3 regions of the Flexivirga oryzae genome follow, and region 3 is predicted to be linked to each of the others. Evidence: riboswitches for the same ligand, from Rfam matches in the RefSeq annotation. Region 3 holds a riboswitch; each other region holds the start of a gene.

Region 1 (10,024 bases), on a different contig from region 3:
TGGACCTGGTACGGCTTCTTCCCAGCGGCGGCGCACTGCGGCGCGAAGTCGGTCAGCAGTTTCTGGAAGGTCGTGCCGCTGGTGGTGGCGACCTTCAGACCGCACACGTCGAGCAGGGTCTTCACCTTGTTGATCTTGACGCTCTTGCTGCCGATGAAGGCTTGGCCGTCGTTCAGGTAGGTCGCGAAGTCGACGACCTTCTCGCGCTCCTTGGTCACGCCGAAATTGCCTTGCCCGACTTGGTATTTGCCGCTCTGGACACCCGGGATGATCGTCTGGAAGGTGCCCGTCTCGACCTGCCAGGTGATCCCGAGCTTCTTGGCGAGTGCGGCGCGGATGTCGAGATCCAGCCCGACCTCCTTGCCATCGACGATCCCGGCGTGCGGGAGACCGGAGGTCCCGGTGACCTGGGTGGTCCCCAAGGTCAGCTTTCCGCTCTTGACGACGTCCTTGGGCAACAACTTCCGGGCAGCAGGATCGACGGTGATCTTGGCGGCGTAGTCCGCGGCGGCGGCGACGTCCTTGCCGCCACCGGCTGCTGTGGCCGGCGACGATCCCCCGCTCGAGGACGAGCCGCACGCGGCGAGGCTCGCGGTGACGCCGACAACGGCAAAGGCGCTGAGCCCGCGTCGGACCCGGGTTGCTGATCGGTACTTGCTGTGCGTGTTCATGTCGTTCTCCGTGGGTGAGTGCTGTCAGAGCACCGCGGCGAGGAAGGCGCGGGCTCGTTCGTTGTCTGTGTGGTCCAGGACTTCGGTGGGTGGACCCTGTGCCACGATCTGTCCCCCGTCGAGGAAGACAAGTTGATCTGCGACCTCACGGGCGAAGCCGATCTCGTGCGTGACGATTGCCATCGTGATTCCCGTGGTCGCGAGCTGCTTCACGACAGCGAGCACTTCGCCCACGAGTTCCGGGTCCAGTGCGCTGGTCGGTTCGTCGAACAGGATCAGCCGTGGGTCGCGAGCGAGCGCCCGCGCGATCGCCACGCGCTGTTGCTGTCCGCCGGAAAGCTCGCTCGGGTAGGCACCCTCGCGGCCGGCGAGGCCGACACGGGCGAGCAGCTCGGCCGAGCGTCGACGGGCGGCCGCCGATCCGACGCCGGCCGCGAGTTGGCCTTCGGCGATGTTCTGGGCCGCCGTCCGGTGGCCGAAGAGGTTGAACTGCTGGAAGACCATTCCGATGGATGCGCGTTGCCGGGCCACGTCACGCGAGCTGCGTTCGCGCAGCTTGCCACCCTCCGGTCGGTAGCCGATGATCTCGCCGCCGACCTGCACATAACCGGCGTCCGGGCGTTCGAGGTGGTTGATGCACCGCAGCAACGTCGACTTGCCCGATCCGGACGGCCCGATGATCGCGGTGACGCTCCCGGCAGGTATGTCGAGGTCGATGCCCGAGAGAACCTCCCGGCCCCCGAATGCCTTGTGCAGATTACGTATCCGTACATCCACGCTCTGAGTTGTCGTGGTCGTCATGACGAGGCTCCCTTGCCGGTGCGCCGGTAGCTCAGCAGAGGAAGGGACTGCAGCCAGTGCTGGCCCCACGATCGAGTGCCCGTCGCACCGCGCTTCCCGCGCGCGAAGTGTCGCTCGAGCAGGAACTGACCGATGGACAGCACCGTGGTCAGCACGAGATACCAAATCGTTGCGACGAGGAGGAGAGGAATCACCTTGAAGTTGTCGTTGTAGATCAACTCGGTGGTGCCGAGTAGGTCCTGCACCGCGATCACGCTCACCAGCGACGTGGCCTTCAGCATTCCGATGAGCATGTTCCCGGACGCGGGAATGATGGAGGGCATCGCCTGCGGCAGCACGACCCGGCGGAAAGTGCGCCACTTGGACAGACCGATCGAATGCGCTGCCTCGGTCTGGCCGGCATCGACCGAAAGCAGCCCACCGCGCACGATCTCGGAGGCGAACGCCGCCGCGTCGATCGTCAGCGCGACGTATGCCGCGGCCAACGCCGAGAACAGGTGGGCCGTCTGGAACGAGACGAATTCGGGGCCGAAGGGGATCCCGAAGGACAGTCGCGGGTAGAGGGACGCGATCTCGAACCAGAAGAGCAACTGGACCAGGGGCGGGACCGAACGCACGAACCAGACGAACCCGAAGGAGGCGGTGCGTAATACATGGTTGTCCGACAGGCGGAGCGCGGCGAGGGCGATACCCAGCAGGTACCCACTGACCATCACCGCACCGGTGAGCCAGAGCGTCAGCACGAGCCCACGCAGGATCGCCGTACTCGTGAAGTAGTCACCGACAACATCCCACTCGAAACGCGGGTTGGTGATCACGGTGTTGACCAGCATGGCGAACAGGACGATCGCTACGACCGCCACCACCCACCGGCCGGGACGACGTCTGGCCACCAGCCGGCTGTCTGCCGCAATCGGGTCGGCGGCGTCCGCTCGCTGCGCATCGGGAGGTGCCAACCACTGGTCGGCAAGGACCTGTGCCATTCCGAATTTCCTCACGCTCTCGTCGTTCTCGGGTGTCGCGTGATGGTCGCCGGACACCGGAGGAGCCGCAGCTCCCATCCGTTCCCGGCCGTGCACCGTCGCGCTTATGGGAGCCGCGGGCCGCAGTCCCATCGGGTGGTCACCTGGAGCACCCCGCCGCGGATGGAGGGTTGCCGGACAGCCAGCCAGGGCTTGACGCTGCCGCTCATCACCTGAGCAGAAACATAACTTCTCATTTTTATTAAGGCAACTTTTGGTGATCCTCTATCCATCTGATGGGATATAGCGCCCGACCACACGGAACGACGCCGGTTATCGTGGGGGCCAAACGAGCCGAGGAGGTGACGTCGGTGCAGATCACCGCACGCAGCGACTACGCGGTCCGCAGCGCCCTCGAACTTGCCGCCACCTACCCCCAGCTGATGACGATCGACCGGATCGTGTCCGACCAGGACATGCCGCGCAAGTTCGTCGAGGCGATCCTGAGCCAGCTGCGCCGCAGCGGTATCGTCCAGACACAGCGCGGCTGCGCCGGCGGCTACACCCTCACCCGAGATCCGACGCAGATCTTCGTCGGCGAGATCATTCGCAGCGTCGACGGACCGTTGGCCGAGGTACACGGCGTTCGGCCGCACGAACTCGAATACGAAGGCACCGCAACGCATGTGCCCGAGCTGTGGGTCAGTCTGCGCTCCAGCATGCGCGTCGTCCTCGACACCGTGAGCCTCGCGCAGTTGCTCGCGGGCAGATTTCCGGCCCGGGTCCGGCGGTTCGCAAACGCCGATGACGCCTGGCTGCCTCGCTGAGCGAGCTCCACACAGGACGAATCCCATCCGGTCCGAACGTGATTTAAATCCTACTTAACCGCTATGGATTAGACAGAGCTCGCGGGTCACGTTAGGCTCACAGCAGGTCACGAGAGACAGCGTCAAGCCCTGGCTGGCTGTCCGGCAACCCTCCACCGCGGCGGGGTGCTCCAGGTGATGACCTGGCGGCGCCGCCCGGTGCCGCAAGCGCGAATCCCGGTCCACTCCGCCGGACTTCGGTAGAGACCACTTCGCGACTCCGCATCTGAAACGAAGGTGATGCTGATGTCCAACGACTATCCGATCCATCTCGCAGTCGCTCTCGACGGGGCGGGCTGGCATCCCGCCGCCTGGCGAACGCCCGACGCGGATCCGGCTCGACTCTTCCGTCCGGACTACTGGGTGGGTCTCGTGCAGGAGGCCGAGCGCGGGTTGCTCGACTTCGTCTCCATCGACGACCGTTTCGCGGCCACCCGCGCCGTCGACGGTGAAGCACCCGACGTGGTGCACGGAAACCTCGACTCGGCGCTGATCGCAGCGCGGGTTGCACCCGTCACAGACCGGATCGGCCTGGTGCCGACCGCGATCGCGCCGCACACGGAGCCGTTCCACATCTCCAAGTCGATCGCCACACTCGACTACGTCAGCACCGGCCGCGCCGGGCTCCGGGTCCGGACCAGCGGGGACCCTCGCGAGTTCGCCAACATCGGGCGGCGGACCGCACCGGTCCTGGACGGCAGCTCATCCGAGGCCGCTGTCGCCGAGGCATTCGGCGAGGTCGGCGACTACGTCGAGGTCGTACGGCGACTCTGGGACAGCTGGGAGGACGATGCCGAGATCCGGGACACCGCGACCGGTCGCTTCGTCGACCGGGAGCGCTTGCACTACATAGATTTCGAAAGCCCGAACTTCTCCGTCCGCGGCCCCTCGATCACTCCGCGGCCACCGCAGGGGCAACCACCGGTCGTGCTGCTGGCACACGACGAGCGCGGCTACGCACTCGCCGGGGCGGCCGCCGACCTCGCACTGACGACGCCACGCGACTCCCGGCACGCGGCAGATATCGCAACCCAGGTCAGGCAGCAGACGACCGCGGCCGGGCGTGAGGCGTCACAGGTCCGCGTTCTCGCCGACCTGGTGGTCTTCCTCGAGGCGTCCACCGCTGCTGCCACCGAGCGGAAGAACTCCCTGGACGACCTCGCCGGTGCTGAGTTCGCAAGCGATGCAGCGGTGTTCGTCGGCACGAGCGAAGACCTCGCCGATTTGCTCCTTGAGTGGTCCGCAGCCGGCCTGGACGGTTTCCGCCTGCGCCCCGGCGTGCTGGGGCGGGATCTGGAGCGCATCACCCGGGAACTGGTGCCGAGCCTGCAACGGCGCACTGCGTTCCGGCCGCGCTACACGACCACCACCCTCCGGGAGCATTTCGGGCTCCCACGACCGGCAAATCGCTACGCGGCCGCGTGAACGAACGGAGCCACACATCATGAGCAATCGCAAGCAGGTTCATCTCGGCGCCCACTTCCCCGGTGTCAACAACACGACCGTCTGGAGCGATCCGGCGGCCGGCAGCCACATCGAGTTCGAATCGTTCCGCCAGTTCGCGCAGAGTGCCGAACGCGGCAGATTCGACTTCCTCTTCCTCGCGGAGGGTCTGAGGTTGCGCGAACAGCGTGGCCGGATCTACGACCTCGACGTGGTCGGCCGGCCCGACACGTTCGCGATCCTGGCCGCGATCGCGGCCGTGACCGAGCACCTCGGGGTCGTCGGCACGATCAACTCGACCTTCAACGAACCCTATGAGGTGGCACGGGAGTTCGCGAGCCTGGACCACTTGTCCGACGGGCGCGCAGGATGGAACGTCGTCACGTCGTGGGACGCCTTCACCGGAGAGAACTTCCGCCGCGGTGGCTTCCTCGCCAAGCAGGACCGCTACACGCGAGCGTCATCCTTCCTCGCCGCCGCACGGGAGCTGTGGGACTCGTGGACCGCCGACGATCTGGCGACGGACCCCGCATCCGGCCGGTTCATCACCGACCCCGCCGCGGGCAGCTACACCTACTCCGATCGGCACTTCGACATCGCCGGTCGCTTCAACGGCCCCGCTCCCCGCAGGGCCGACCGGTCATCTTCCAGGCGGGCGACTCCGAGGAAGGTCGCGAGTTCTCGGCGGCGCAGGCCGACGCGATCTTCAGCAGGCACAGCACCTTTGACGCGGGCCAGGAGTTCTACGCCGACGTCAAGCGTCGCCTGCCGAAGTACGGACGCGGCGACGACGACCTGCTCATCCTCCCCGGCGCGACTTTCGTCGTCGGCGACAGCGACCACGAAGCACAGGAGCTGGCACACGTCATACGACGCCAGCAGGTCAGCGGCCAGACCGCCATCAACGTCCTGGAGCAGCTGTGGAACCGGGACCTGTCGGCGTACGACCCCGACGGTCCTCTGCCCGACATCGATCCGGCACCGGGCGAGAACACCCTCGCCCAGGGGCGAGCGAGCGTGCGTCGACACGAGGACGTGCTCGCCACCGCCGCGGAATGGCGAGACCGTGCGTCCGCCGGGAAGCTGTCCATCCGCGAACTGGTCATCGAGGTGACGGGTCGGCAGAGCTTCATCGGCTCCCCACTGAGCATCGCGACCGAACTGAACCACTTCGTGCAGAACGACGCCTGCGACGGGTTCATCCTGGTGCCGCACCTGACTCCGGGCGGGCTCGACCCGTTCGTCGACCGGGTGGTTCCGCTGCTGCAGGAGCTGGGCGTCTACCGCACGTCGTATGACGCCTCGACCCTGCGGGGGAACCTCGGCCTCCCGGCCCTGCGCGAGGCCGCGAGCGCACACGAGGTCGCATCATGACCGGCGCCGCGCGCAACAGCCGGGCCGTCCCGCTGTCCGTGCTCGACCTGGTCCACGTCTCGTCCGGGTCGACCGCCCGCGAGGCGCTGCACAACAGCGTGGACCTGGCGCGACGCGCCGAGGAGTTCGGTTACGCGCGTTACTGGTTCGCCGAACACCACCTGAATCCTGGGGTCGTCGGTGTGTCGCCCGCGCTGACCATCGCACTCGCTGCTGCGGCGACGAACGAGATCCGGGTCGGCGCCGCCGCGGTCCAGATGGGTCACCGCAGTGCGTTGTCGACCGTCGAGGAGTTCGGCCTGCTCGACGCCGCGCACCCGGGCCGGATCGACCTCGGCCTGGGACGCTCGGGAGGACGGCCACCGGCGGACGGTGCACCCGCCCGCACCCGCACGCAGGTGCTGCCGGGCGGACTCGTCCTGCCCCCGCCGTTCCCCGTCGCGCAGCTGGTCGGTTCGCCACGGTTCGCGCTCCAGCGGGAGTTGCTGGGCGGTCCCGACCACACTCCCCAGCCGTACGACGAGCAGGTGGCCGACCTGCTCGCGCTGCTGGAGAGCACTTACCGGCACCCCAACGGCGAGCAGGCACATGTCGCCACCGGCGAGGACAGCGACCTCCAGGTCTGGATCCACGGCAGCAGCGCCGGCGACAGCGCCCGGCTCGCCGCGGAGCACGGGCTGCGCTTCGGCGCCAACTACCACGTGGCGCCGGCCCACGTGGTGGACGCAGTGACGGCCTACCGCGAGCAGTTCCGGCCGAGTGCGTCCCTTGCCCGCCCGCACGTCATCGTGTCGGCGGACGTCGTGGTGGCCGAAACCACCGATGTCGCAAGGGAACTCGCGACCGGTTACGGGCCATGGGTGCGCAGCATCCGGACCGGGGCGGGCGCCATACCCTTCCCGACGCCGGATAAGGCACGCGCGCTGCCGTGGTCGGCGTCGGACAACGACCTGGTCGTGGACCGCATCACCACGCAGTTCGTCGGCACGGCCGCCGAGGTCGCCGACAAACTCCAGGTGCTGCAGCAGACCACCGACGCCGACGAACTGCTCGTCACCACCATCACACACGACCACGACGACCGCGTGCGGTCGTTCCAACTGCTGGCGAAGGAGTGGCAGCAACGATGAGCGTGATCACCCGGCCGGTGGCCGACACCGGGCACCTGCGGCACGTGTTCGCCGCGCACCCGAGCGGTGTCACGGCGCTCGCTGCGCTGATCGACGGACGCCCCGAGGGCATGGCGGCCAGCACCTTCACGTCCGTCTCCCTCGAACCCGCTCTCGTCTCGGTGTGCCTGGCGCACTCCTCGACGACCTGGCCGACGCTGCGGCTCGCCACACACCTGGGCATCAGTGTGCTGTCGGCGGCCCAGCAGCACGCCGGTCAGGCGCTGGCCGCACGCGGCACGGACCGGTTCGCGAACCTGGCCTGGCGGGCGACCGCGCGAGGCGCCGTCTTCCTCGACGGCGCAAGCGCATGGCTGGAGACCACGGTCGAGGACACCGTGCGTGCGGGCGATCACGACATCGTGATCCTTGCCGTGCACGACCTGGACCGGGACGAGTCACAGGCGCCGCTGATCTTCCACGGCAGCGGCTTCCACCGGCTCGCGAGCTGAGATGCGTCGCGACGCTGCGTGGTCGGCTCGGTCAGCCGGCCACGGACCGGACCAGCGCCTCCCATCCGGCGACGAGGTCGCTCTCGTCCAGACCCCGGTTGGTGGTCAGGTGATGGACGAGTTCGGGGTCGAGCGGGGCGAGGAGCGTCTCGGTCAGCAGCTCGAGATTCGCGCCGACCCCACACTGCCGCAACAACATCCGGACGTGCATCGCCGACACCTTGCGGGCCGGCACGTCGAACTTGTCGATCGGTGTCTGTGCGGTCGCCAGCAGCAGGCTGCCCTGCTCGGCATACACGCGAAGACGCGCCGCGCCATACGCCACGAGCCGGTCGAGCGGCGGAGCGCCCGGCCCGAGCGGTGGCGGGCCGGAGAGGTATGCCGCCTGGAAGCGTCGCTCCGAATCGTCGGTGAGCGCGGCGAACAGCCCGGCCCGATTTCCGAAGGCGCGGAAGACCGTGCCCTTGCCGACCCCGGCCTCGGCCGCCAGCCGATCCATGGTGAGGCTCTCGACCCCGTCACGGTCGACGACCCGTCGCGCCGCACACAGGATCCGGTCGGCATTGGCGACCGCGTCGCGGCGTACCCGCGCGGGCGGACCCGCAACGGGCAGTTCACGACGTGTGTTCATCACCACATTCTCCCATCTACGAGGTCCTCGGCTTGCCCAATGGAAGAAAAGCGGACTATGGTCCGTTTAGTCAAGCGAGATCGACACCACTACTTCGAAAGGCCCTCCACATGACCACGCTCGCCGTTCTGATCGGCAGCCCCCGCGCCGCCTCCGTCCACCGCCAGCTCGCGGACGTCGCGGCCCGCGTCGCCCCCGAGGGCACCACGGTCGAGATCATCGACTACCTCGACACACTCCCCCTCTACAACCAGGACATCGACGTCTCACCCGCGCCGGAGCCGGTCGAGCGGCTGCGCACCCAGCTCGGCGCCGCCGATGCCGCGCTCCTGCTCGCCCCGGCCAACAACGGCACGCTGAGCGCGGTCCTGAAGAACGCGATCGACTGGGCCTCCCGCCCCTACGGTCAGTCCTCGCTCAACGGGAAGCCGGTCGCCGTGTCATCCGCGGCGGCGAACACCTCGACGGTGGTCGAGCACGCGCACCTGGCGGTGACGATCGCCGGCGCCACGCCGCTGCGGGACGCGGCCGCGACCTTCGCACTGGGTGATCTGGCCGACGTCGACATCGCGACGCACGAGCCGATCGGCACGAAGCTGCGCGACACCCTCGGCGCGCTCGCGGCGGCCGCCGCGACCTCCCAGGCCGCCTGAGGTCCCGTACCCCCACGACGAAGGGGTGTGGAGCACGTGCTCCACACCCCTTCGTCGTACGTACGACGCTCGCGCGTCCGCTCAGGCCGGCGTCAACGCGAGCTCGCTGGCGACCACGTCGGCCAGATGCTGGGCGATCTGCTGGGCGTGTTCGGCGGAGGCGGCCTCGACCATGACCCGTACCACCGGTTCGGTGCCGGACTTGCGCAGCAGCACCCGGCCGAGCCCACCCAGGTCGCGCTCGGCGTCCGCGACCGCCGACTGCACCACCGGGTGGTCGTCGACCGCGTGCTTGTCCACGCCGGGCACGTTGAGCAGGCACTGCGGCAGGCGCGCCATACAGCCGGCGAGCTCGGCGAGCGGCTTGCCCGTGCTCGCGGCACGGGCCGCCAGCATCAGGCCGGTCAGCACGCCGTCGCCGGTGGTGCCGTGCTCCAGCATGATCACGTGACCGGACTGTTCGCCACCGAGCGCGAAACCGCCGCGGCGCATCTCCTCCAGCACGTAGCGGTCGCCGACATCGGTGCGCTTGACGGTGATGCCCTCGCGAGCCATCGCCTGCAGCAGGCCCTCGTTGCTCATGACGGTGGCCACGAGCGTGTCGCCGGCCAGCGCGCCGCGCTGGTGCAGGTCGATCGCCAGGATCGCCATGATCTGGTCCCCGTCGACCGGCGTGCCGGTCGCGTCGACCGCCAGGCAGCGGTCGGCGTCGCCGTCGAAGGCGAGCCCGAAGTCGGCGCCGACCTGCGGCACCAGGGTGCACAGGCCCTCCAGGTGGGTGGAGCCCACGCCGTCGTTGATGTTCAGGCCGTCCGGTTCGGCCGCGATCACGGTGACCCTCGCGCCGGCCCGCTCGAACGCCTGCGGGGCGATCGCGCTCGCCGCGCCGTCGGCGGTGTCCAGCACGATGTGCAGACCGTCCAGCCGGTGCGGAATCGCGCCGAGCAGGTGCTCGATGTAGCGCTCGGGACCCTCGTCGTAACGCTTCACCCGACCGACTGC
Region 2 (10,024 bases), 1.7 Mb from region 3:
GGGCTGAACCCCTGGGATCTGGCGGCCGGGTGGCTGGTCGTGACCGAGGCCGGCGGTGTCGTGCAGGGTGTCGCAGGGGGCGCTCCCGGCTCCGATCTGGTGGTCGCCGGATGCCCCGCACAGGTCGCCGCGCTGGCGCCGCTGGTCGATCGCTGACGGTTACGCGAACGGAAGAACCGACCCCGGGTTTTGGTTCCGCATCTCGATAGGGCAAAATCCCGCCGGTCCGGGCACAAAACGCGGGCGTCCAGCGTTATTGCGCGCGAAGACGCCGAAACATTCCGCTCAGGCGGGACTCTGAGCGACGAGGAGACGGGAACGACCGCAATGGCAACTGATTACGACGCTCCGCGGAAAAGCGACGATGACATCGACAACGACTCGATCGAGGAGTTGAAGGCTCGTCGGAACGACAAGAGCACCGCAAACGTCGACGTGGACGAGACCGAGCAGGCCGAAGGCTTCGAGCTGCCCGGTGCCGACCTGTCGGGTGAGCAGCTCTCGGTGCAGGTGATCCCTCGCCAGGCCGACGAGTTCACCTGCTCGAAGTGCTTCCTGGTGCACCACCGCAGCCAGCTGGCCAAAGAGGAGGGCGGCCTGCCGGTGTGCACCGAGTGCGCGGCCTGACGAGGACTCGGGAGGCGGATCGGGGAACGCCCGATTCGCTTCCGGGGTCCGCCAGGGCGACACTGGATCCGAGCGGCAGCGGTGGCTCCGGTCACCGCTGACCGCCGTACGACAACACATTCCACCGACCAGCAATCAAGGCAAAGGGGCACGAGCGCAGTGGCACTCTTCCGGCGCAAGGCCAAGGAACAGGCGTCCGACGAGGTCGACGTCACCGAGGTCGACGAGGACCTCGAGGTCGATCCGGACGAGGTGGACACCGACGCGGATGTCACGGCGGACGACGCCGAACCCGAGGACGAGGCGGCCGACGACCAGGACGCCGACGACGAAGCGGCGCAGGACGAGCCGAGCCGGTTGCCGCGCCCCTTCGACCTGGACCGCTCCGACGGCCCCTACGACCGCAGCGAGGTCACAGAACTCGACGGGCTGCTCGACTTCGGCGCGATCGCGATCATCCCGCAGCCCGGCATGGAGCTGCGGCTCGACGTCGACGACGCCGGCCAGGAGATCACCGGCCTGACCGCGGTCGTCGAAGGCTCCGCCTGCCAGCTGCAGGCGTTCGCGGCACCCAAGAGCCGCGGCGTCTGGGACGAGATCCGCGACGAGATCGCCGACAACCTGATCGCCGGCGGTGGCACCGCCGAGGAGCGGCTCGGTCCGCTCGGCATCGAGCTGCACACCCGGATGCCCACGCGCGGCCAGGACGGCCGCACGACGTACGCACCGGCCCGGTTCGTCGGCGTCGACGGGCCGCGGTGGTTCCTGCGGGTGGTCCTGTCCGGCAACGCCGCGATCGACGAGGCTACCGGCAACCAGCTGCTGGAGTTCGCCCGCCACAGCGTCGTGACGCGCGGCGGCGAACCGCGCGCCCCACGGGAGATGCTGCCGCTGGAGATCCCGCAGGACATCCAGACGCAGGCCCAGGCGCAGGCCGAGGAGGTCGCGCAGGACCCGAACGCCAAACCGGACCAGACCGGCGACCGGTCCGAGACGGCCGACGACTTCAAGCCGTTCGAGCGAGGCCCGGAGATCACCGAGGTGCGTTGAGATGAGTTGGAAGACATCACTGGGCAAGGTCGCCGAGCGTCTCGCCAAACCGGTGGAGCAGTTGGAGAGCGACGAGCTGCGGGAGACCACCCGCAAGCTCGGGGCGACACCCATCTGTGACGCCGTGGACCGGTCGATGGTGTCGTGCTGTGGCACCGTGCGCAGCGTCAGCCTGCGTCCCCGCGGCGACTCCGTGCCGGCCATGGTCGTCGACCTGGACGACGGCAGCAAGACGATGAACCTCGTCTGGCTCGGCCGGCGCAAGATCGCCGGCATCGAGCCGGGCACCTACCTGAAGGTGCATGGCCGGGTGACCTACGTGAAGGGCACTCCGACCATCTTCAACCCGTCCTACGAGATCAAGGCTCCCTGAGCCGTCAGTCCCCGGCGGGGGAGTGCGTACGGATCTGATCGGCCGGTCGGCCGGTCAGCACCGCGCCCAGCGACTGCTCGGCCTCGGGGGTCGCGAGCAGCAGCAGTTCGTCGAGCGCCTCGATGGCGTCGTACGGCGTCGGAGCGATCGGCACGTTGTCGCGGATGATGCCGACCAGCACGCACTCCGGCGGCAGCTCCAGCTGGCTCACCGCGACCCCGACGTTGGGGCTGTCGGCGGGCACGGTGATCTCGACCATGGTGGCCTTGCCCTGCTGGAACTGGAAGAGGCGCACCAGGTCGCCGACGCTGACGGCCTCCTCGACGAGTGCGGTCATCAGCCGTGGCGTCGACACCGCGACGTCCACGCCCCACGCCTCGTCGAACATCCACTCGTTCTTGGGGTTGTTCACCCGGGCCACGGTCCGGTTGATGCCGAACTCGGTCTTGGCCAGCAACGAGACCACCAGGTTGACCTTGTCGTCGCCGCTGGCGCAGACCACCACCTCGCAGGACTGCAGGTCGGCCTCGCGCAAGGTCGCGATCTCACACGCGTCCGCCAACAGCCAGGACGCCTCCGGCACCGAGCTGGCGCGGGACTCCTCGGCGTACTTGTCGATGATGAGCACCTGGTGCTCGCGCAGGATCAGCTCGCGCGCGATCGACCGACCGACACTTCCGGCACCGACGACAACAACTCGCATCTGACGAATCTCCTTGGGCTGCAGTTGTTTACGACGTTCAGTCGACCGGCTTGGTGGACTTGAGCTGAGCTTCGATCTCCTGGACCCGGCTGCTCGGCATGGTCAGGTGCAGCAGGTCGCCCTCCTGGTAGACCGAGTCGGCCTCGGGCATCATCCCGTCGCCCAACCGGGTCAGGTAGGCGACGCGTGCGCCGGTCTCCTCCTCGATCCGGTGCAACGGGGTGCCGATCCACGACGGGTCCGGCGGGATCTCGGCGATGACCACCCGGCCGCTCGCGTCGGTGTGCACGGGCAGCGCACCCATCGGCAGGACCTTGCGCAGGATCTGGTCGCTGGTCCAGCGCACGGTGGCGACCGTTGGTATGCCGAGCCGCTCGTACACCTCGGCGCGGCCCGGGTCGTAGATGCGGGCGACGACGTTCTGGATGTCGAACGTCTCGCGGGCGACCCGTGCCGCCAGGATGTTGGAGTTGTCACCGCTGCTCACCGCGGCGAAGGCGTCGGCACCCTTGATGCCGGCGCGGATCAGCGTCTCGCGGTCGAACCCGATGCCGGTGACGCGGCGGCCCTCGAACCTCGGGCCGAGACGGCGGAACGCGGCCTCGTCCTGGTCGATGATCGAGACCTCCTGACCGTGCTTCTCCAGGCTCAACGCCAGCATCGAGCCGACCCGACCACAACCCATGATCACGAAGTACACAGAACGAAACGCTACCGGAGAGCGGCGCGGCGACCGCACTCGCTCCGGCCCGCGGACGTCGTGTGACGCAGGTCGCGTCCCGAATGGGAACTCGCCGTCCCGAACGTGCGGCTTGCAGCCGTACACTTGCGCGTTGTGTCAGGCACCGGTCGCGCCCTGAAGCGCCTTGTCGTGGGTCGTGCGATGCGCAGCGACCGGCTCGGCGAGACATTGCTCCCGAAGAAGCTGGCACTGCCGATCTTCGCGAGTGACGCCCTGTCCTCGGTCGCCTACGCACCCGACGAGATCCTGCTGACGCTCGGCACCGCCGGCGGGTCGTTCGCGTTCACCCACTCCTGGCAGATCACCCTCGCGGTCGTCTGCGTGATGGCTGTCGTGGTCGCGTCCTACCGGCAGAACGTGCACGCCTACCCCTCCGGCGGCGGCGACTACGAGGTCGCCACCACCAACCTCGGTCCGAAGGCCGGGCTCACGGTCGCGTCGGCCCTGCTGGTCGACTACACGCTGACGGTCGCCGTGTCGATCGCGTCCGGTGTGCAGAACGCCGCCTCCGCGATGCCGTTCATCCGGGGTCACCAGGTCATCGTCGCGGTGCTGCTGATCGTCGCGTTGACGGCGATGAACCTGCGCGGTGTGCGCGAGTCCGGCAGCTTCTTCGCCGTACCCGTCTATCTGTTCATGCTCGCGGTGATCGCGCTCGCGATCGTCGGCGTCGTGCGCAAGCTCGTCGGCGACCTGCCGATGTCGGAGACCGCGCAATTCACCCTGGCGCCACAACCGCACATGGACGCGCTGTCGCAGATCGCCGTGGTCTTCCTGCTGCTGCGGGCGTTCTCCAGCGGCTGTGCAGCGCTGACCGGTGTGGAGGCGATCTCGAACGGCGTACCCGCCTTCAAGAAGCCCAAGAGCAAGAACGCCGGGTCCACGCTGCTACTGATGGGCTCGATCTCGGTCGTCATGCTCGTGTCGATCGTGACACTGGCCAACTGGACCGGGGTGCACATCCAGGACCCCGACAACCCCGGCAGCCTGCTGCTGCACGGCAAGCCGGTGCTCGGCTACGACGAGGACACTGTGCTCGGCCAGCTGGCGCACGCGGTCTTCCACGGCTTCCTGCCCGGCATCATCTTCGTCTCGATCGTGACCGGGATCATCCTGGTGCTGGCCGCCAACACCGCGTTCAACGGTTTCCCGGTGCTCGCCTCGATCCTGGCGCGCGACGGGTGGCTGCCGCGGCAGCTGCACACCCGCGGCGACCGGCTGGCCTACTCCAACGGCATCCTGATCCTCGCCGGGGTCGCCATGCTGCTGGTGGTGGTCTACGACGCCGAACCGACCCGGCTGATCCAGCTCTACATCGTCGGGGTGTTCGTGTCGTTCACGACCAGCCAGATCGGCATGATCCGGCACTGGAACCGCAACCTGCGCTCCGACGACCCGCCGACCTCCCGGTCCCGGATGAAGCGCGCCCGGGTCATCAACGCGATCGGTGCGGCGATGTCCGGGACCGTGCTCGTCGTGGTGCTGCTGACCAAGTTCCTGCACGGCGCCGGATACGCGGTGGCGGCCATGGTGGTGCTGTTCGCGCTGATGGTGCAGATCCGCCGGCACTACAGCAACGTCAGCAAGGAGCTGCTGCTGGCGGAGACCGACGACGACCAGCTGTTGCCCTCCCGGGTCCACGCTGTGGTGCTGGTGTCCAAGCTGCACAAGCCGACGATGCGCGCGCTGGCGTACGCGCGGGCGACCAGGCCGTCGGTGCTGGAGGCGATCACCGTCGACGTCGACCCGGAGGAGACCAAGGCGCTACAGGCGGAGTGGGAGCGGCGCGAGATCCCGGTCACGCTGAAGATCATCGCCTCGCCCTACCGGGAGATCACCCGGCCGATCGTCAACTACGTCAAGACCGTTCGCCGGGACAGTCCGCGCGACGTGGTCATGGTCTACATCCCCGAATACGTGGTCGGCAAGTGGTACGAGCAGCTGCTGCACAACCAGTCCGCGCTGCGGTTGAAGTCCCGTCTGCTGTTCACCCCGGGCGTGCTGGTGGCGAGCGTGCCCTGGCAGCTGCGGTCCAGCCAGGGGCACGAGATGCGGTATGACGGGCCGGCGCCGGGCTCGGTGCGGCGCGGCGGCCGATGAGCGGCGGGCAGGGCCGCAACCGGCGTCGTGGCCGGCCGAACCGACGCCGTACGTCGGCCCGCCCTGCGGCACAGGGTGATTCGCTGGTCGGCACCCGGCTCGAACTCGAGGTCGGAGATGTGGCGCACGGCGGGCACTGCGTGGCCCGGCACGACGGCCGGGTCGTCTTCGTCCGGCACACGCTGCCGGGGGAGCGGGTCATCGCGGAGGTGACCGACGGCGGGTCGGCGTCCCGTTTCCTGCGCGCGGACGCGGTGCAGATCCTGCAGTCCTCGCCCGAACGCCGCACCGCACCATGCCGATTCGCGGGTCCGGGCGCCTGCGGTGGCTGCGACTGGCAGCACACGTCCGCGGCCTTCGGTCGTGAGCTCAAGGCCAGGGTCGTGCGTGAGCAGTTGCGCCGGCTGGCCGGGCTCGAGTGGTCCGGTTCGGTCGAGCCGGTGCCCGGTGACGAGGAGGGCCTGCGCTGGCGGACGAGGGTGGAGTTCGCGGTCGCGGCCGACCGCCGGCTCGGCCTGCGCAAACACCGGTCGCACGACGTGGTGCCGGTCGACGACTGCCTGATCGCCGTGCCCGACATCGCCGCGACCGGCCTGCTGACGGAGCGCGCCGCGGACGGCGTCACGGGCGTCGACGTGGCGGTCGCCGGCAACGGGGAGGTCGTCGCCGTCGACCTGCCGCTTCGCGCACCATCTCGCGGCGCACCATCTCGCGGGTCGAGTAGCGGACCGGAGGAGCGCAGCGGGGGAGGTTCGCGTATCGAGACCAGCGACGATCTCCCGGACGTGCTGGAGCGCGTGACCGTGCCGGGCCACGGCGCGCGCGACTTCGCCGTGTCCGCTCGTGGTTTCTGGCAGGTGCACCCCGGCGCGGCGGCCACCTTCGTCGGCGCCGCGCTGGACGGCCTGCGGCCCGAGCAGGGGGAGCAGGTGCTGGACCTGTATGCCGGGGTCGGTGTCTTCACCGCCTTCCTCGCCGAGGCGGTCGGTCCGGCCGGCCGGGTGCTGGGCCTCGAGGGTGATGCCCGGGCGGTGGCCGACGGGCAGCACAACCTGACGGATCTGCCCCGGGCCTCGCTCGAACGCGCCGACATCGGCCGCGCCGGGTGGGAGGCCGCCGTCGACCGCCTCGACCGGGTCGACCTGGTCGTGCTGGACCCGCCGCGGTCCGGGGCCGGACGCGAGGTGATCGGCCGGCTGCTGGCCCGAGGGCCGCGGCGGGCGGCATACATCGCCTGCGACCCGGCGGCGCTCGCCCGCGATCTGTCCTACGCCGCAGACGCCGGCTACCACGTCGACTCGCTGCGCGCGTTCGACGCCTTCCCGATGACGCACCACGTGGAGTGCGTCGCCATCCTGCAGCCCGTCCGCGGCTAGCTCGCTGTGACTCACGTCATATCTCTACTACTTCCATAGGATAAGTAGAGTAGATAAGATTCCGAACGAATGGTTATGAGCGTCAGCGACAAGCCCTGGCTTGCTGGCCGGCAACCCTCCCACGCGGCGGGGTGCTCCAGGTGATGACCTGATCGGCGTCGTAGTGGCGTCGGTAAGCGCGTGCTCGACGGACCGAAGCGTCCGGTCGAGGATTGTGAGTCGTCCATGACAGCAACAACCTGGCGCCGCGGCACGAGCCGCAAGCCGGTGCCGCAGCACGAAGATCCCGGCCCGGTGGCCGCATCGTCCTCCGTCGACGACCGGGTCCATCCGCATCGCCGCCCCGGCCGATGGGTCGCCGCCGCCGTCGTCCTGGTGCTGGTCGCCCAGTTCGTCAATGCGCTGGTGACCAACCCGTTCTTCCAGTGGGACCGCTTCGCGTACTGGTTCCTGCAGCCGGTGATCCTGAAGGGACTGCTGGTCACGCTCGAGGTCGCCGCCCTCAGTGCGGTCGCCGGCCTGGTCGGCGGCGTGCTGCTGGCTGCCATGCGGCTGTCGCGCAACGCGGTGCTGCAGACCGTCAGCTGGTGCTACATCTGGTTCTTCCGCTCGATCCCGCTGATCGTGCTGTTGCTGTTCCTGTACAACTTCGGTGCGCTCTACCGCACGCTCAGTCTCGGGGTGCCGTTCGGCCCGGAGTTCGTGCACTTCGACGAGGCCTCGCTGGCCGGCCCGCTGCTGCTGGCGGTGGTCGGGCTGAGCCTGAACGAGGCGGCCTTCGCCGCCGAGGTGGTCCGCGGCGGCGTGCTCTCCGTCGACACCGGGCAGACGGAGGCCGCCGCGGCACTCGGAGTGCCCAAGAGCTACGAGTTCCGCCGCATCGTCCTGCCGCAGGCGCTGCGGTCGATCGTGCCGACCTACGTCAACCAGCTCATCGGGCTGCTGAAGAGCACCTCGCTGGTCTACTACGTGTCCCTGCTGGACCTCTTCGGTGCCGTCGAGACGGTCGGCAGCACCTACAACGGCGACATCGTGCCGCTGCTGCTCGTGGCCACCGTCTGGTACGTCCTGCTGACCAGCGCCCTCTCGGTCGTCCAGTTCTACGTCGAGCGCTTCTACGCGCGCGGTGCCGTGCGCAGCCTGCCGCCCACTCCGCTGCAGCGGGTCCGGTCGGCGCTGGCCGGTCGCCGACTGCAGAAGGCGGGTGCGAGATGAATCAGCAAGCACCCCAGCGTCTTCCGGCAGCAACCGCGGCGATATCCGTGCACGGCGCGACCAAGTCGTATGGCGACAACGCCGTGCTGCGGGGCGTCGACCTGACGGTCCGACCGGGCGAGATCGTCGCGGTGATCGGTCCATCCGGGTCCGGGAAGTCGACCCTGCTGCGTGCCATCGCCAATCTCGAGCAACTCGACAGCGGGTACGTGTGCATCGACGGGCAGCTGCTCGGCGTACGCCGGGAAGGCGGCCGGCTGCGCGCGGTGGGGGACCGGCAGGCCCGCAGGGACCGCAGACGGATCGGCTTCGTCTTCCAGAACTTCAACCTGTTCGGAAACCTGACGGCGGTGCAGAACGTCGTCGCGGCGCCGCGGGCGACCGGCCGACTGGCCCGGGCCGACGCGCGGGAGACGGGACTGCGGCTGCTGGACCGGGTCGGCCTGGCCGACTGGGCCGATCACTACCCGCGCCAGCTGTCCGGGGGGCAGCAGCAACGGGTGGCGATCGCCCGGGCACTCGCGCCGGAGCCGAGCGTGCTGCTCCTGGACGAACCGACGTCGGCCCTCGACCCGGAGCTGGTGGGCGAGGTCCTGTCGGTGATCAGGGACTGCGCCGCCGACGACGTCACGATGGTGTTGGTGACCCACGAGATCGCCTTCGCCCGCGAGGTCGCCGACCGGATCGTCTTCTTCGACCAGGGGCAGGTCGTGGAGTCCGGGCCGCCCGAGCTGGTCATCGACGAGCCGCAGAAGGCCCGCACCCGGCAGTTCATCGGCGCCGTGCTCGGCGCCGGCACACCCTCTGATCCTTCCTGATCGCAACACCATTCGCAGACCCGACGGGTCACGACTCGAGGAGTACAGCCATGTCCAGAACCACCAAGGGACGTTCCACCGCCGTGGGACTCCTGTCGGTCGCGGCGATCGCCACCGCGACCGGCTGCGCCAGCAGCGCGGCCTCCACCCCGACGCAGACCACCGGGTCCGGGAAGGTGGTGGTCGGTGCCCTCTCCAACGGCGCGGGGCGCGAGGCCACTCTCACCGTCAAGCCGGTCGCATCGATCCGGGCCCAGCTCCCCGCAGCGGTGCGCAAGAGCGGGAAGCTCGTCATCGGCGAGGGTGCCCTGCCGGCCGGGTTCCCGCCGCTGGCGTACGTCGGCACGGATCACCAGACACTGACCGGTGCCGAGCCGGACCTGGGGCGCCTCGTCGCGGCGGTGCTGGGGCTGAAACCGGAGGTGACCAACGCGACCTGGGAGAACCTGTTCGTCGGCATCGACAGCGGGAAGACCGACGTCGGCTTCTCCAACATCACCGACACCGAGGAGCGCAAGCAGAAGTACGACTTCGCCTGCTACCGCAAGGACAACCTCGCCTTCGAGCAACTGGCCTCCAGCGACTGGAAGTTCGGCGGTGACTACCGCAACCTCAGTGGCAAACGGGTCGCCGTCGGTTCCGGCACCAACCAGGAGAAGATCCTGCTGAGCTGGCAGAAGAAGCTGCGTGCCGCCGGCAAGAAGCTCACGATCGTGCACTACCCGGACCAGAACGCCACGAACCTCGCGCTCGCGTCCGGGCGCATCGACCTGTACTTCGGCCCGAACCCGGGAGTTCAGTACGACGTCACCCAGAGCGCCCACACCAACCGCCCGACGCGCAACGCGGGGCAGTGGTCCGGTGCCGGTGCCTCCCTGCAGGGCCTGATCTGCGCGACGTCCAAGAAGGGCGACGGCCTGGCCAAGCCGGTCGCCGCAGCGATCGACCATCTCATCCGGACCGGCGACTACGGGAAGTGGTTGGCGGCCTGGAACCTGTCGAACGAAGCGGTCAAGACCG
Region 3 (10,024 bases):
GGCATCGTGACCATCCTGCTCGCGCTGATCATCCCGGTGCTCATCCCGCGCGCCGGCCCGCACTACTTCGCGCAGGGCCTCGGCCGCGGCGGCAGCGGGAACGGCGTCGGCGTCGTCGCCTTCAGCACCACCGTCAGCCTCGCCCGGGACCTGCGCAGCACCAACGGCGCACCGGTGCTGAACTTCCGCACCAGCGACCTGTCGCCGCCACCGTTGCGGGTCACCGCCGGCGGCAGCTACTCCGACGGCGAGTGGTCGGACTTCCCGAGCTCCAACAACCTGATCGAGGCCCAGAACGGCCGGTCGCTCCCCCTCCCGTTCGGCGCGGTGAAGACCGACGACGACTCGGTCGAGCGGCTGCAGGTCTCCAACAACACCATGGACGCACCGGACGTGCCGGCGCCGTTCCCGATCTCGCAGGGCAGCTTCGGCGATGTGCAGTGGGGTTACTCGCGCGACACCCAGCAGCCGTACGTGTCCAAGACCGTCAAGTCGTACGCGGTCGACTACTTCATCCCGCAGCGCGACGCCTACGAGTCGAGTCGCGCCACCGACCCCAAGGAGTTCGCCAACCAGCTGCAACTGGACCCGAAGTCGGCGGTGCGGGTGCGGGCCCTGGCCAAGAGCCTCGGCGGCAACGACACGTTCGACGAGGCGGTGCGGATCCAGAACTACCTGCGCTCGGACCAGTTCACCTACTCCCTGACGCTGGCCCCGCGCCGGACCGTCGACGGCAAGAAGCTGGACCCGCTGTCCAACTTCCTGGTCACCAAAAAGGGTTACTGCACGCAGTTCGCCACGGCGATGATCATGCTGGCGCGCGCGGACGGCATCCCCGCGCGGATGGCGCTGGGCTTCCTGCCCGGCACGCCCGCACCGAACGGCGTCTACACCGTCACCCAGTCCAACGCGCACGCCTGGCCGGAGCTCTACCTGCAGGGGCTCGGGTGGACCCGGTTCGAGCCGACACCCGCCGAACGGTCCGGCGCTGCGCCGTCATACACCGACACCTCGGTGGCAACGGGCGGCGGCCGGGTGCCCGGTCAGAGCACCAGCACGACCAGCGCCTCGCAGGCACCCTCCTCGGCGTCGTCGGCGGCGCCGACCGTGGCCGCAGCACCGAAGGCGAACAGTGGCACGAGCGACCCGCACCTGCTGCGCAACCTGCTCGTCCTGCTCGGGGTCATCGTGCTCGGTCTGCTCGGCGCGCTGGTGCTCCCGCTGGTCGCCCGGCGGCAGCGCGCGTCGATCAGCGCCCGGCTGCGCGAGCACCGACCGGTGGAGGCGCAGTGGCAGGTGCTGCAGACCCGGCTGCACGACCTCGGCATCCCCCCGCCGGAGTCCGAGTCGTCACCGCGTGCGACCGAGCGCTACTACCGGTCCCGGGCGGCGCTGCCGACCGAGGGCGTGACCGCGCTGCACACGGCGATGCAGTCGCTGGAGCACGAGCGGTATGCCGCGCCCGGCACCGCGCCGGCCACCATCGACCCGCAGGCGCGGGAGATCCTGCGCGGCATCCGCCGCCAGCAGTCGTGGACGCAGCGGTTCGCGTCGACGGTGCTGCCCGGCACCGGCCGTGCGGCGTTCGGGCGGGCCATGCGGCGGATCGCCGACTGGCCGTTCCGGGTGATCTTCCGGCAGTCCCGCGACGACTGACCGCGCGGGCGGGGGGCGCGCGCGGAGCGCGGGGGGCGCTCATAGGTCACCCCAGTGGGGACCTACGCGCGGCCGTACCCCGGAAAACCGGTCATACGTCGCCCCAGTGGGGACTCCGGCACGCCGCCAGCCGGATCCCCGGTCATCCGTCGCCCCAGTGGGGACCAACGCGCGGCCGTACCCCGGATCCCCGGTCATACGTCACCCCAGTGGGGACTCCGGCACGCCGCCAGCCGGAAAACCGGTCATACGTCGCCCCAGTGGGGACTCCGGCACGCCGCCAGCCGGATCCCCGGTCATACGTCACCCCAGTGGGGACCAACGCGCGCCGCACCCCGGATCCCCGGTCATACGTCACCCCAGTGGGGACCAACGCGCGGCCGTAGCCCGGAAAACCGGTCATACGTCACCCCAGTGGGGACCCCGGCACGCCGAACGACAGATGCGACACGTCGATGCGTCGAGCTCAGGCAGTCTCGAATCGGATGCGCTCCGGGAAATGGAGCCGCCACTCGTCGCTGATGACCGGCACGCTGACACCACGTTGGGCGAGTCCGTCCCGGACCCGACCGACGGTCTGGCCCGGCGTCGTCCAGATGTCCGGCGAGATCAGCGTGATGAACTTCCACTCGAGATGGTCGAAGTACTCGCGGCGTCGAATATCGCCCGCCCATTGCGCCTTGCGCTCGACGTGCTGGCGCCCGTCATACTCGACAGCCAACTTGATGTCTCGGTAGCCCATGTCGATGCGCCTCAACAATGTTCCGTCGTCGGTGTAGAACCGCAGATCGACGGTCGGTTCGGGCAGGCCGGCCAACACGATCAGCATCCGGGAGCGGGTCTCCTGCGCCGAGTCGACTCGTGACCGCACGAATGCACTCGCTCGACGCGCCACCGCGACACCGTTCGCATGTGACTCGCGGGCGAACCGCACGAGCTCGGCCGGCGTCACGGAGGTGCGGCGCACCAACGAGTCGCCGACGACGACCAACTCGACCAGGTTCGTCGTCGGTGCAAGGTCGACGAACGTCTGGTGGGGAGCCGTGCATCTGACACCCCGCTGAATCCACATCATCGGCGGCTTGCGGTAGCGGTGCGTGCGGATCCCGGGTAGCTCCGACCGCAATCCGTGCGGTACGGCGAGGTGAACGTCAGGGGTGTCCGGGGCAACGCCGCCCAGCCAGCTGACTGCGGAGTTGTGGCTGAGGCCATAGGCGCCCGGAACCATCTCGAGTGCGGCCTGCACCCGGGTCCGGAGATCGAGCGGCCGCTCCGACGATACGTAGCAGTCTCGGTGGAGACGGCGAAAGCTCTTGCCGGTCAGGGCTCGACGGCTCAGGCCGTTGTCGCGCCCGGAGCCGCTCCGGAACGGTGCTTGGGGGTCGAATTCCGTCATACCGCCCAGAGTGGTGCTTCCCGGCTGATCTCCGCAGAACTTATCCACAGGGCTGGGTCGACCGCGGCGGCTGTGGATGGCGTACCGGACTCCCCACCGGGGAGACCCATGAGCGGGTATGACGCCGCCCGCGTACCGCAGTCCCCACCGGGGAGACCCATGAGCGGGTATGACGCCGCCCGCGTACCGGACTCCCCACCGGGGAGACCTATGAGCGGGTATGACGCTGCCCGGCGTACCGCAGTCCCCACCGGGGAGACCTATGACCGGCGGAGCACCCGACACACGCGGAGACACGAAACCAGGAGGATGAACCCCGGACACGAGACAGCCCCCTGGACACGCGACAGCCCCGGCGACGCGGTGTCGCCGGGGCCGTTCGGTATGACGAAGCAGCGTCAGTCCAGGTAGTCGCGCAGAACCTGCGAGCGCGACGGGTGGCGCAGCTTGCTCATGGTCTTGGACTCGATCTGGCGGATCCGCTCGCGGGTGACGCCGTAGACCTTGCCGATCTCGTCCAGCGTCTTCGGCTGACCGTCGGTGAGCCCGAAGCGCATCGACACGACGCCGGCCTCGCGCTCGGACAGGGTGTCGAGCACCGAGTGCAGTTGCTCCTGCAGCAGGGTGAAGCTGACCGCGTCGGCCGGCACGACGGCCTCGGAGTCCTCGATGAGGTCACCGAACTCGCTGTCGCCGTCCTCGCCGAGCGGGGTGTGCAGCGAGATCGGCTCGCGGCCGTACTTCTGCACCTCGACGACCTTCTCCGGGGTCATGTCGAGCTCCTTGGCGAGCTCCTCCGGAGTGGGTTCGCGACCGAGGTCCTGCAGCATCTGCCGCTGGACACGGGCCAGCTTGTTGATGACCTCGACCATGTGCACCGGGATACGGATGGTGCGCGCCTGGTCGGCCATCGCGCGGGTGATCGCCTGCCGGATCCACCACGTCGCGTAGGTGGAGAACTTGTAGCCCTTGGTGTAGTCGAACTTCTCGACCGCACGGATCAGACCGAGGTTGCCCTCCTGGATCAGGTCCAGGAAGAGCATGCCGCGGCCCGTGTAGCGCTTGGCGAGCGAGACGACCAGTCGCAGGTTGGCCTCGAGCAGGTGGTTCTTGGCCTTCTTGCCGTCCTGCGCGATCCACCACAGCTCGCGCTTGAGCTTCATCTCGATCTTCTCGCCCGAGTTGAGCTTCTCCTCGGCGAACAGACCGGCCTCGATGCGCTTGGCGAGCTCGACCTCCTGCTCGGCGTTGAGCAGGGCGACCTTGCCGATCTGCTTGAGGTAGTCCTTGACCGGGTCGGCGGTCGCACCGGCGGTCACGACCTGCTGTGCGGGTGCGTCGTCCTCGTCGTCCTGACGGATGACGAAAGCGTCGGACTCGTTCTCCTCGTCGCTCTTGGCGTCGGCCTCGTCGTCATCGGCCTTCTTGCGGCCGGCGGCGGTCTTCTTGGCGGTGGTCTTCTTCGCCGCCGCCTTCTTGGCGGCCGGTTTCTCGGCAGCGGCCTCGTCCTCGGCGGAGGCGCCGGGAGCCTTCTTGGCCGCGGCCTTCTTGGCAGCCGGCTTCTCGTCGCTCGTGTCGTCCGCCGGCTTCTTCGCGGTGCTCTTGGCTGCCGCCTTCTGGCTGGTGCCGCGTCGTGTCGTCGTGGTCGCGACCGCGCGCGCCGCGTGCTCGGTGTCCAGAGTCACCGCGATGCCCTGCTCGTCCAGCGCCCGCAGCACGGTCTTCATCCGCTGCGGAGCGATCTCACTGACCTCCAGTGCATCCTTCAGCTGCGTGCTGTCGATCGAGCCGTTCGCAAGGCCGGCGGCCATCAACTGTTGCAGCGCGGGATGCGCGAATTCCGCCGGCAGGGCCGGGGCTCCGGGGGTTTTCGACACTGGGTCCACCAACTACCTTCCAAGACTTTCGGCCCGCAGGTATACGGACATCACTACGCTGCCGTCCGAGGAGGACGGCCGACCGAGGTTGGGGTTGCGACGCGATCGCGAAACCGGGCTGGTCCGACCCGGCCGCGAGCACTTCCTCACCATTATAAAACGAGTCTGGGCACAGAACATTCCATCGCCCCGTCGCCGCCCCTCGGCGTGGCGTGTGCACGCACCCGAAAACTGCTGGGCCGCAGGCAGATCCGCCTCGCTGAGGCCTATTCAGAAGGCTTGACCGCAAGCACCGGACACGCCGCGTCGAGCAGGATCCGCTGCGCGTTCGCCCCCAGGATCAGCTTGCCGACCGGTGACCGGCGCCGCAGCCCGATCACCAGCAGATCCGCGGACTCGTCCTCGGCGATCCGCAGCAGTTCGTCGGTCGCGTCCTGCCCGGGCGCGACCGTGCGGACCTCGTAACTGACGTCCTGCTCGGCGAGCGCCTCCAGTTGTGCGTGTGCGTCCGGGGCCTGGTCCTCCCCGTCGGAACGGGCCGAGTCCAGGACGACCAGCGGGGTCCCGCGCACCACTGCTTCGGATGCCGCGCGCCGCAGCGCCGCCGCGCCCTCCTTGGTCGGCACGTATCCCACGACGACAGCCACTGTGCGATCACCTCTTCCGGCACACCCCCGATCCGAGGGGTAACGCCGACGCTACCGGACGGCCGCCACGCAGGGGCACGCCGTTCGGTGACCTGGGTCACGTCAGCCGGCTGCGCGCACCGGCCATCGGTGTCCACGGGCGTCCGCCACCGTCTCGGTCACGATGGCACCCACCTGCTCGGTCTCGATGAGGAAACCGTCGTGTCCGTGACCCGAGCGCATCATCCGGACGTGCCCTCGTCCGTATGCCGCAACCATCTCCTCGGACAGCGCCGCCGGGAAGAGCCGGTCGGTGTCGACGGCCGCGACCCGCAGCAGCCCCTGGTAGGAGCCGAGAACCTCCACCAGGCTCCCCCGCCCACGGGTCACGTCATGGGTGGCCATGGCGGCGGTGAGCTGCACGTAGGCACCCGCGTCGAAGCGCCCGACGAGTTTCCCCGCCTGGTGGTCCAGATAGCTCTCGACCGCGAACCGGCCGTCACACAACGGGTCCTCGCCGACCTGGGCACGCGTGCCGAAGCGGTCGTTGAGCTCGTCGGCGCTGCGGTAGGTCGTGTGCGCGATGCGGCGGGCGATCCCCAGGCCGGCGGCCGGGAACCGGCCGGTGCCGTAGTAGTCGCCGCCGACGAAGTCCGGGTCGGACGTGATGGCGAGGTTCTGTGCCTGGCCCCAGGCGATCTGGTCGGCGGTCGCGTGGGCGGCGCTGGCCAGGATGAGCGCCGACCGGGTCCGGTCCGGGTGGCCGGCGGCCCATTCGACGGCGCGCATACCGCCCATGGACCCGCCGAGCACCAGGAACCAGGCGTCGATGCCCAGCTCGTTCGCGACGGCCGCCTCGACCGTCACCTGGTCACGGATCGTGGTTCGCGGGAAACGCGAACCCCACGGCTTCCCGTCGGGGGCGATCGAACCGGGTCCGGTGGTGCCGCGGCAGCCGCCGAGCACGTTCATCGCGACGACGAACAACTCGTCGGTGTCCAGCGGCCGGCCGGGACCGATCAGCCCGGGCCACCAGCCGGGCGTCGGCTGGCCGGGACCCGCCTCGCCCTCGACGTGGGAGTCGCCGGTGAGCGCGTGCTCGACGAGGACCGCGTTGTCGGCTCCGGGTGCGAGACGTCCCCAGGTCTGGAACGTGACGACGACCTCGGGCAGGACCTTGCCGCTCTCCAGGACGACGTCGGTCAACCGGATCGCGCGCGCGTCGGGATTCGCGTCGTGCGGCGGTGCACACCATCGCGTCGCCGGGTGTATGACGGTCACCTGCCACTCCTCGAGCCCCAAGGGGCCAGGTGGCCCCGCGCTTGCCGAACCGCATGGTGCGGTCGACCTTGTCCTCACCCGGGGCACCCCACCGCGGTGGAGGGTTGCCGCCCAGCCAGCCGGGGCTGTGTCCGCCGAAATCAGCGGACGCTGGGACTCATGACGGGTATGACGGTAGCAAAATCGCGGGACCACGTCGAAGTGGTCGCCGGGTGCGTCTCACGGGGCGGGCAGCGTTCGCCGGTCCGCGCCCCGGTGGTGTCAGGCCGGTCGCTGTTCACCGTCGCCCGGACGCAGCCCGGCGTTCAGCGCCTGCGCGAAAAGCAGCGCGAGACGGCAGTGCCGGTCGATCTCGAGCGCCCGTGCGACCGCGATCGAGGCCAGCGCGCCGTTGCCGCTGGTCCAGCGGATGCCGGCGAGCAGCATCAGCACCGGCACACTGCGGGGCGGTGGGATGCATGCCACCCAGTCCTCCAGTCGTTGACCGAGGGTCGCCACCGGATCGTCGAACGAGTCGACCTCCCGCAACCACATGGGTGGCAGGCCCAGGTGGTGCGGATCGATCGGCGCGTCCACGTCGATCAGCTCCCCGGGCAGGAAGTCGGGCATCAGCCAGGACAGCACCTGGTCGCGGATCGTGATCGAGCCGACGGCGACGGTCGCGGCCGCGAGCGTGTCGACCGGCACCGCGTGGACCGGGGTCAGGCCGTCGAGCATGACCCGGGGCAGCGCCTGCGCGGTGTCGATCGGCAACGGCTCCCCGGCGGTGATCCGTGCCTCGACGGCGCGGGCGACGAGCGGGTGCCGGACCTCGAGCCGTCGAACCAGGTCGGCGCGGTGCTCGGCCGGGACCACACCACGCGCGACCCGCTCGGCCACCGGCGCGACGTCGATCGCGGGCGGCACCGGCGCCCACTCCCGCGGACAGATGTCACAGGAACACTGCTCGGCACGCCACCGCGCCACCCCGTTCTGGACGAGCAGGACGTGCGAGATGTCTGCCGAGATCGCGCGCAGCGAGTCGCCCAGCTCCAGCACGAAGAGCCGGTCCGCGGCACCGAGCCCGTCGTAACAGACCACCAGGACCTCGTCCGGGTCGCTGCGCGCGAACGTGGTCACGACGTGCGCGACCACGTCGGGGACCTCGGCGCTGGTGGGCCGGTCGCACCGGGCGGTGAGGCAGATGTGCCCGGCGCGGATGCCGATCACGACAAGACAGTGCCGGGGGACGAAGCCGAGGTTGTAGGGCAGGTAGGCGACGATCTCGCCGATGCCGTGCACGCTGGAGGTCATGCACCGCAGCGTGCGACGGCGGCCGGGTGGCCGGACAGCGCCCGTCATACCGCCTGGGGAGGGCGACTCACCCCGGCAGGGGGATGTGGACGGCCGCGGTCAGGACAGCCGCTCGCCCTTGATCGTGTCGCCGCGCCGCTGCTCCCATTCCAGGAAACGGTCGGTGTCGCGGGTGAGCGTGCTCGCCAGCCAGGCCAGCACCACGGCGTCGTCGGCCAGCCCCACCACCCCGACCAGGGCCTCGGGCAAAAGGTCGATCGGCGAGACGACATACGCGGCGGCCGCCGCCAGCAACGCAAGGTGCCCCGCGCTGACGCCGGTGTATTCGCCGCGCGCGACCGCCTTGGTCATCCGCGGCAGGCACGCGACCCGGGTGGTGATCGTCGGCCCACCCGGCTCGATCGCTTCCTGCAGCGCATCGGAGATGCGCCGCATCGCGGCCCACCGCACGCTCGGCAGGCGCGGCATGTCAACGTCCCCCGGCGCGCAGCAGTCGCTCGGTGGGCGGGAATTCCTTCCGGGCACCCTTGGCGATGCGCGACAGCAGGAACGCGTCCAGCCCGGCACCCATGACGCCGCCGGCCACCGGGATGCCCTTGCCGAGCTTGGTGAACAGTTTGTCGCCGAGCTGGCCGATCAGCCGGAACCCGACCGCCTTGTTGACCACCATGACCGCGGGCGGCGGCAACTGGCTGCTGGCGAGGTTGGCCAGCCGCCCCGTGCTCACGACGCCGGCCTTGCGGAGCACGTCGTCGGCGTCGCCGCCCACCAGGGTGAGGAGTATGGCGGTGCGCGTGCCGGGATCGGTGAGGTCGTAGCCGCGCAGGTGCGCGATCGCGGCGACCATCCGGGTGTTGATCAGGTAGAAGCCGGTGAGGTTGACCGGCAGCGCGACCGCCATGGTGACGAATCCGCCGAGGCTGGTGACGAACCCGGCGCTCGCCGCGAGCCGCCGGTGCTGGGAGACGACCTTGTCGATCGCCCGCTCGCGGTCGGCGGGGTGGTCCTCGAGCGCGGCCCGGGCCACGTGTTCGGCGCTGTCGAAACCCGCCTTGCCGTCGATGCCGATCGAGATCAGCCGCTGCGACAGGCTGAGCGCGGTTCCCCCGAGCGGCCCCTTGTCGAGGGGAACGGGCTGCTTGCCCTTCTTCTTGCTGCTCTTCTTCCTGCCCACCATTCCCCCATCCTGCCAGCCCGTCGGAGCCGAGGAAGTGACGACAGTAGCCGGTCCCTCGGGCGAAGCCGGCGCGCGGCACGCGCGGGTCGTCATACACGGGTGCGGACCCGCCACTCCCAGGGCGTAACGTTGCGTTATGGCTTACCCCAAGGATTCGAGCGCGGAGCTCGCAGACTACGCACACCCCGAGCGCCTGGTGACCACCGGCTGGCTCGCCGAACAGCTCGCCGGTGACCACCCCGGCCTGGTGGTCCTGGAGTCCGACGAGGACGTCCTGCTCTACGACACGGGCCACATCCCCGGCAGCTTCAAGCTCGATTGGCACACCGACCTGAACGACCCGGTCACCCGTGACTTCGTCGACGGAGAGGCGTTCGCCAAGGTCATGTCCGAGCGGGGTATCGGCCGCGACACCACCGTGGTGATCTACGGCGACAAGTCCAACTGGTGGGCCGCCTACGCGCTGTGGGTGATGACGCTCTTCGGGCACGAGGACGTCCGGCTGCTCGACGGCGGCCGGTCCGCGTGGATGGCCGAGGACCGCGAGATGACCCGCGAGGTGCCGACCGCGAAGGAGGCCGACTACCCGGTCGTCCAGCGCGACGACGCCCCGATCCGCGCGTTCAAGGACGACGTACTGGCGCACCTGGGCAAGGCGATGGTCGACGTGCGCTCCCCCGGCGAGTTCAGCGGCGAACTGCTGCACATGCCCGACTAC

What was found. A riboswitch is a leader RNA that binds a small molecule or an ion and turns the genes downstream of it on or off. The one in region 3 is predicted to bind S-adenosylmethionine.
Region 1: another riboswitch for S-adenosylmethionine. It lies ahead of FHU39_RS21570 (amino acid ABC transporter permease); the one in region 3 lies ahead of metX (homoserine O-acetyltransferase MetX).
Region 2: another riboswitch for S-adenosylmethionine. It lies ahead of FHU39_RS11070 (amino acid ABC transporter permease); the one in region 3 lies ahead of metX (homoserine O-acetyltransferase MetX).

What each region holds. Positions count from the first base shown of each region.
Region 1 covers NZ_JACHVQ010000005.1:127,870-137,893, reverse strand. The annotation lists gene FHU39_RS21580 (transporter substrate-binding domain-containing protein) at 1-671, opposite strand, end outside; gene FHU39_RS21575 (amino acid ABC transporter ATP-binding protein) at 696-1,472, opposite strand; gene FHU39_RS21570 (amino acid ABC transporter permease) at 1,469-2,455, opposite strand; SAM riboswitch class IV at 2,551-2,668, opposite strand; gene FHU39_RS21565 (Rrf2 family transcriptional regulator) at 2,773-3,261, shown strand; SAM riboswitch class IV at 3,367-3,477, shown strand; gene FHU39_RS21560 (LLM class flavin-dependent oxidoreductase) at 3,547-4,725, shown strand; partial or broken gene FHU39_RS25140 (LLM class flavin-dependent oxidoreductase) at 4,745-5,194, shown strand; gene FHU39_RS25135 (LLM class flavin-dependent oxidoreductase) at 5,242-6,117, shown strand; gene FHU39_RS21550 (LLM class flavin-dependent oxidoreductase) at 6,114-7,247, shown strand; gene FHU39_RS21545 (flavin reductase family protein) at 7,244-7,738, shown strand; gene FHU39_RS21540 (TetR/AcrR family transcriptional regulator) at 7,770-8,369, opposite strand; gene FHU39_RS21535 (NAD(P)H-dependent oxidoreductase) at 8,480-9,022, shown strand; gene glmM (phosphoglucosamine mutase) at 9,104-10,024, opposite strand, start outside.
Region 2 covers NZ_JACHVQ010000001.1:2,344,522-2,354,545, reverse strand. The annotation lists gene FHU39_RS11110 (inositol monophosphatase family protein) at 1-156, shown strand, start outside; gene FHU39_RS11105 (DUF4193 domain-containing protein) at 328-627, shown strand; gene FHU39_RS11100 (DUF3710 domain-containing protein) at 787-1,677, shown strand; gene FHU39_RS11095 (OB-fold nucleic acid binding domain-containing protein) at 1,679-2,050, shown strand; gene FHU39_RS11090 (potassium channel family protein) at 2,055-2,753, opposite strand; gene FHU39_RS11085 (NAD-binding protein) at 2,791-3,453, opposite strand; gene FHU39_RS11080 (APC family permease) at 3,589-5,595, shown strand; gene FHU39_RS11075 (class I SAM-dependent RNA methyltransferase) at 5,592-6,971, shown strand; SAM riboswitch class IV at 7,043-7,156, shown strand; gene FHU39_RS11070 (amino acid ABC transporter permease) at 7,197-8,186, shown strand; gene FHU39_RS11065 (amino acid ABC transporter ATP-binding protein) at 8,183-9,004, shown strand; gene FHU39_RS11060 (transporter substrate-binding domain-containing protein) at 9,055-10,024, shown strand, end outside.
Region 3 covers NZ_JACHVQ010000001.1:611,028-621,051, reverse strand. The annotation lists gene FHU39_RS02870 (transglutaminaseTgpA domain-containing protein) at 1-1,656, shown strand, start outside; gene FHU39_RS02865 (hypothetical protein) at 2,123-3,052, opposite strand; gene FHU39_RS02860 (RNA polymerase sigma factor) at 3,451-4,863, opposite strand; gene FHU39_RS02855 (universal stress protein) at 5,196-5,576, opposite strand; gene metX (homoserine O-acetyltransferase MetX) at 5,679-6,836, opposite strand; SAM riboswitch class IV at 6,869-7,001, opposite strand; gene FHU39_RS02845 (DUF4192 domain-containing protein) at 7,098-8,129, opposite strand; gene FHU39_RS02840 (YkvA family protein) at 8,229-8,597, opposite strand; gene FHU39_RS02835 (EcsC family protein) at 8,599-9,306, opposite strand; gene FHU39_RS02830 (sulfurtransferase) at 9,443-10,024, shown strand, end outside.